DNA from 2 places in the Streptomyces sp. NPDC025793 genome. Region 1 is predicted to be linked to the other one. Evidence: riboswitches for the same ligand, from Rfam matches in the RefSeq annotation. Region 1 holds a riboswitch; the other holds the start of a gene.
The links. A riboswitch is a leader RNA that binds a small molecule or an ion and turns the genes downstream of it on or off. The one in region 1 is predicted to bind ZMP and ZTP.
Positions count from the first base shown of each region.

Region 2: another riboswitch for ZMP and ZTP. It lies ahead of ACZ4MF_RS27995 (glycine hydroxymethyltransferase); the one in region 1 lies ahead of ACZ4MF_RS43650 (bifunctional 5,10-methylenetetrahydrofolate dehydrogenase/5,10-methenyltetrahydrofolate cyclohydrolase).

Region 1 covers NZ_JBVHMR010000056.1:2,788-5,986, forward strand. Annotated here, with positions in the region: partial or broken gene ACZ4MF_RS43645 (IS256 family transposase) at 1-374, shown strand, start outside; gene ACZ4MF_RS43650 (bifunctional 5,10-methylenetetrahydrofolate dehydrogenase/5,10-methenyltetrahydrofolate cyclohydrolase) at 411-1,268, opposite strand; ZMP/ZTP riboswitch at 1,293-1,378, opposite strand; gene ACZ4MF_RS43655 (WD40 repeat domain-containing serine/threonine protein kinase) at 1,697-3,199, shown strand, end outside.
Region 2 covers NZ_JBVHMR010000016.1:118,011-121,209, forward strand. Annotated here, with positions in the region: gene rocD (ornithine--oxo-acid transaminase) at 1-1,093, opposite strand, end outside; ZMP/ZTP riboswitch at 1,196-1,301, shown strand; gene ACZ4MF_RS27995 (glycine hydroxymethyltransferase) at 1,335-2,786, shown strand; gene trpS (tryptophan--tRNA ligase) at 2,844-3,199, shown strand, end outside.

The DNA.
Region 1 (3,199 bases):
GAGGACAGGGCCCACGCAGAGCGGGCGATCGAGGCGTTCGCCCGCACCTACGGGACCAAGTGGCCGAAGGCCGTCGCGAAGATCACCGACGACCGGGACGAACTGCCGGCGTTTTACGACTTCCCGGCCGAGCACTGGGTCCATCTGCGGACGACGAACCCGATCGAGTCGACGTTCTCCACGGTGAAGCTGCGGACGAAGGTCACCCGCGGTGCGGGCAGCCCAGCGGCGGCCCTGGCGATGGTGTTCAAGCTCGTCGAGTCCGCTCAGGCCCGCCGGCGCGCGATCACCGGAGCCACCTGGCTCCCCTGGTCCGGGCCGGAGCGAAGTTCGAGAACGGCGTCCTGGTCGAGCGAGAGGAACTGGCAGCCTGAGCGGCCGACCGGCCCAGGCCGCAAGCTCCTCCTCGGTCAGCACCCGATGAGCTGACGTGCTGCCGCGTCAACGGTCTGCGCAAGGAGGACAGCAATGGTCATGGGACCGACACCGCCGGGCACGGGAGTGATCAGGCTTGCCCGCTGCCGTGCCGTGTCGAAGTCAACGTCCCCGACGTTGCCCGGGTTATAGCCCGCATCGATCACCACGGCTCCGGGCTTGACGTCCGCCCCGTTGATGAAGCGCGGCCGACCGACCGCAGCCACCAGGACGTCCGCCTCGCGCACGATCGAGGGCAGATCAACGGTGCGGGAATGACAGTAGGTCACCGTGGCGTCCCGCCCGAGCAGGAGCATGCCGACGGGCTTGCCGAGGATAGGGCTGCGTCCCACCACGACGGCGTGCTTTCCTGTGAGGTCGACCTCGTACTCGTCCAGCAGGCGCATGATCCCTCCGGGCGTGCAGGAGACGAAGCCAGGCAGGCCGGACCCCATCGCCGCGAAGGAATGCATGGTGACCCCGTCGACATCCTTGTCCGGGGTGATCGCCTCGAACGCGGCGCGCTCATCGATGTGCGGTCCCACCGGGTGCTGGAGCAGGATGCCGTGCACGTCCGGATCCTCGGACAGCGCGGTGACGGCCTCCACCAGGCCGCTGGTGCTCACCGTGGCGGGCAGGGCCACGTGCCGCGAGTGAATGCCGGCCTTCGCGCACCTGGCCTGCTTCATCCGGACATGGGTGACCGAGGCCGGGTCCTCTCCCACCAGCACAGTCGCCAGACAGGGGGACGCCCCGGTGCGCCGACGGATGTCCTCGGCGGCTGCCGCGCTGGTCTCGGTCATTCGGCGGGCGAGGGCCGTACCTTCCATCAGCCGTGCCTGCTGCGTCTCCATCACGTGCCACTCCTGAGCTCCACGGTGAAGTGCCCAGGCGCACGGCATTGACGAGGCGTCAGGCCGCTCCCCGGTGGTACTCCACCTCAGCGCCAGTTACGGCCCGCACTCACCATACCGGCGCACCCCGGGCGGACGGCCCCATCCACAGATCTTGACAACTGCTCCGGCCTTGGGGTGAAGGCCCATGGCCCTGCGCTGTCGGACCGCAGTCATCAGCCCCTTCATGCCATGCGCCTGCTGCTCAATGTCGGCCGCAATCCGCATGAGGACCTACTTGTTCTGTACGGCGCTGACCGCATCGTCCAGCTCAAGGAGCGACGTTCGCAGAAGGGCGCGAAAGGGCACAGTGGATACATCGTGTTCATTCGACACGGGGATCTGTCATGGCAGGCCGCTGCGTTGGTGGTCCGCGAGGGGGATGGTCGATGGACTCGGGAGATGTACTCGCCGGGCGGTACCGCCTGGAGCGCATGCTGGGGCGGGGCGGCATGGGGGAGGTTTGGCAGGCACACGATGAATCACTCCTGCGGCGCCAGGTGGCAGTCAAGGTGCTGTCCGCCTCCGCGGACCCCCAGGCGGTGCGGCGCATCCAGGCGGAGGCACACGTCCTCGCCAGACTGCAACATCCCGGCATCACCGTGGTCCACGACGCGGGAATCCATGACACCCGCCCCTTCATCGTCATGGAACTCCTCCACGGCAGCGATCTCGCGCACGTCATAACGCATCAGCCGGACGGGATGCCGGTCCACCGGGTGACAGGCCTTGTCCAGCAAGTCGCCGACGCGCTCCACGCCGCCCACGGCAGCGGCGTCATCCACCGTGACGTCAAGCCGGCCAATCTGTTCCTCCAGGCTGACGGCGACCGCATGAAGATCTGCGACTTCGGCATCGCCCGCAGCCCGGCGACTCCCCAGATGACTACGTCCGGCCACGTGATCGGCACGCCCGCGTACATGGCGCCCGAGCAGTGCCTCGCGAAGCCGGTCGACGGCCGAAGCGACATGTACGCCCTGGGCTGCGTGATGTTCGCGCTGCTCACCGGCGGGCCACCGTTTGCCCCGGACCAGCCCGTCTACCGGCTGATGCAGCAGCACGTCGAGGAGCCGGCGCCCCGCATCGGCAGCCTGCGGCCGGACCTTCCGCCCGAGCTGGAGGACTTGACAGCCCTGCTGCTGGCCAAAGATCCCAGACAACGACCCGACGCCAAGAACGTCGCCGAGACGCTGGCAAACCTCACACCGGGCCAACGCCTGCCACCCGTATACCGCCCTCGTACCTCCACTCCGAAGTATTCCCTGATCCGTACGATCGAGGCGCCCGAGGTCAGGGCTGTTGGCTTCAGCCCTGACGGGCAGACCCTCCTCGGCGCCGGCGCGGAATTGTCCTTCTGGAATGCACACAGCGGCGAACTGCAGCACCAGACAGCGGTGAAAGGCTATGTGGACTCGGTGGCCTTCGCCCCGGACGGCTCGGCGCTGGCCACCAGCGGAACCCAGAGCCACATCAGCCTGCGGGATCCGCAGACGGGAGAAGCCCGACGCGATCTGACCGGGCACTCCGCGTCCTCAGAGCCGGTCAAGGGTGTGGCCTTCAGCGCGCGCTGGGACGTACTGGCCAGCTGGGGAGGCAGCGGTGTACGTCTGTGGAAGCCGCGCTCAGGAGTCTTTCTGGGAACCCCGAGCTGGTACAAGAGTCGCTTCTCGCCCTGGCCCTTTCAACCGGACGTGACTGCTGCGGCCTTCAGCCCCTCCGGGGATATCCTGGCTGTCGCCACCGACCATCCACTCCGGGACACTCCAACACTCCGGCTCGGCCAGGTCGAATCCGATTCCCTGGTTGCAGATCTCAAGCTGAGACGCCTTGGTGTCATCTGTGGGCTCGCCTTCAGTCCTGACGGCCGCTATCTGGCGGCCGCCGAGTCCGAG
Region 2 (3,199 bases), on a different contig from region 1:
CCCCGCGCTCCATCAGCCGCTCCGCGACCTGCCGCCCGCTGCCGACGTGCGGGGCGACGTCCACTCCGGCCCACAGCCCGCGCCCCCGCACCGCCGTCACCGCGCCGGTGGCCGGCAGCTGGGCCAGCGCCCGGTGCATCCGCGCGCCCAGCTCGGCCGCCCGCGTCTGGAACTCGCCGGTGCGCAGCATCGCGATCACCTCCAGCGCCACCGCGCACGCCAGCGGATTCCCGCCGAACGTCGACCCGTGCTCGCCCGGCCGGAACACCCCGAGCACCTCCGCGCTCGACACCACCGCCGACACCGGCAGGATCCCGCCGCCCAGCGCCTTGCCCAGCACGTACATGTCCGGCACGACCCCCTCGTGCTCGCACGCGAAGGTCCGCCCGGTCCGCCCGAGCCCCGACTGGATCTCGTCGGCGACGAACAGCACGTTCCGCTCCCGGGCCAGCTCCCGCACCGCCGCCAGATAACCGGCCGGCGGCACGATCACCCCGGACTCGCCCTGGATCGGCTCCAGCAGCACCGCGACGGTGTTCTCCGTCAGCGCCGCCCGCATCGCGGTCAGATCGCCGTACGGCACGATCTGGAAGCCCGGTGTGTACGGCCCGAAGTCCGCCCGGGCCTCCGGGTCGGTCGAGAAGCTGATCACGGTCGTCGTACGCCCGTGGAAGTTGCCGCCCGCGACCACGATCTTCGCCATCTCCGCGGGCACGCCCTTGACCTTGTACCCCCACTTCCGGGCCGTCTTGACCGCGCTCTCCACCGCCTCCGTGCCGGTGTTCACGGGCAGCACCATCTCCATCCCGCACAGCTGGGCCAGCTCGGTGCAGAACGCGGCGAACCGGTCGTGCAGAAAGGCGCGCGACGTCAGCGTGACCCGCCCCAGCTGCGCCGTCGCCGCCTCGATCAGCCGCCGGTTGCCGTGCCCGAAGTTCAGCGCGGAGTACCCGGCGAGCATGTCCAGGTACCGGCGGCCCGCCACGTCCGTCAGCCATGCCCCCTCGGCCGTGGCCACGACGACGGGCAGCGGATCGTACGTGGGCGCGCAGTGCGCGTCGGCGGCGGCGATGAGATCTTCGGCGGTGGTCATGATCGCTCCCGGTGCGGCGGTGCCCCCTTCGATGCCCTCACCCCATCCTCGCTCGCATGGTGGACGCGCGGCCTGTCGTGCGCGGCACGCCCGGTAGGCTGATCAACGGGCCGTGACTGGCGCGCTGGGATGGGACCGACCATCAGGGAGCGGCCCTGCGGGACAGCGGTCCCGCGGGAAAACAGTGCCGTGCGCCTGGGCCGAACGTGAACGCTGTACGCACACCGTCCGGAGGTCCCCGATGCCTGAGCAGCAGCCCCTTTCCACCGAGTCCACCGCCTTCCGCGCCGCCCTCGACGTGATCCGCGCCGTCGAGCCGCGCGTCGCCGACGCCATCGGCCAGGAGGTGCACGACCAGCGCGAGATGCTCAAGCTGATCGCCTCCGAGAACTACGCCTCCCCGGCCACGCTGCTGGCGATGGGCAACTGGTTCAGCGACAAGTACGCCGAGGGCACGATCGGCCGCCGCTTCTACGCCGGCTGCCGCAACGTCGACACGGTGGAGTCCCTCGCCGCCGAGCACGCCAAGGCGCTGTTCGGCGCCCGGCACGCCTATGTCCAGCCGCACTCCGGCATCGACGCCAACCTCGTCGCCTTCTGGGCCGTCCTCGCCGACCGCGTCGAGGTCCCCTTCCTGGAGAAGGCGGGCGTCCGCCAGGTCAACGACCTCACCGAGGCCGACTGGGCCGAGCTGCGCCAGGCCTTCGGCAACCAGCGCATGCTCGGCATGTCCCTGGACGCGGGCGGCCACCTCACCCACGGCTTCCGCCCGAACATCTCCGGCAAGATGTTCGACCAGCGCTCCTACGGCACCGACCCGGCGACCGGCCTGATCGACTACGAGGCGCTGCGCGCCCAGGCCCGCGAGTTCAAGCCGCTGATCATCGTCGCGGGCTACTCGGCGTACCCCCGGCTGGTGAACTTCCGGATCATGCGCGAGATCGCCGACGAGGTCGGCGCGACCCTGATGGTCGACATGGCGCACTTCGCCGGTCTGGTCGCCGGCAAGGTCCTGACCGGCGACTTCGACCCGGTCCCGCACGCCCAGATCGTCACCACGACCACCCACAAGTCGCTGCGCGGCCCGCGCGGCGGCATGGTCCTGTGCGACGACTCCCTCAAGGACCAGGTCGACCGCGGCTGCCCCATGGTCCTCGGCGGCCCGCTCCCGCACGTCATGGCCGCGAAGGCCGTCGCCCTGGCCGAGGCCCGGCAGCCCGCCTTCCAGGACTACGCCCGGCGCATCGTCGACAACTCCCGCGCGCTGGCCGAGGGCCTGACGCGCCGCGGCGCCACGCTCGTGACCGGCGGCACGGACAACCACCTCAACCTGATCGACGTGGCCACGTCGTACGGCCTCACCGGCCGCCAGGCCGAGTCGGCCCTCCTCGACTCCGGCATCGTCACCAACCGCAACGCCATCCCGGCCGACCCGAACGGCGCCTGGTACACCTCCGGCATCCGCATCGGCACCCCGGCGCTCACCACCCGCGGCCTGGGCACGGCGGAGATGGACGAGGTCGCGGGCCTGATCGACCGCGTCCTTGCGACGACGGAACCGGGCAGCACCAAGTCCGGCACCCCGAGCAAGGCCTCCCACGTCCTGGACGCGAAGGTGGCCGAGGAGATCGCCCAGCGGGCGACGGACCTGGTGGCGGGCTTCCCGCTGTACCCCGAGGTCGACCTGGGCTGACCCGCTGCCGCGCGCGGGGTCGGATCGGTGCCGTCGCCACTGTCCACACCTGAGAGAATGATGAACATGGCCTCTGCTGACCGACCCCGCGTGCTCTCCGGTATCCAGCCCACCGCCGGCTCGTTCCACCTCGGCAACTACCTCGGCGCCGTCCGCCAGTGGGTGGCGCTCCAGGAGTCGCACGACGCCTTCTACATGGTCGTCGACCTGCACGCGATCACGGTCCCGCAGGACCCGGCAGAGCTGCGTGCCAACACCCGGCTCGCCGCCGCCCAGCTGCTCGCCGCAGGCCTGGACCCGGACCGCTGCACCCTCTTCGTGCAGAGCCATGTCCCCGAGCACGCCCAGCTCGCCTGGGTCATGAACTGCCTCACCGGCTTCGGCGAGGCCAGCCGCATGACCCAGTTCAAGGA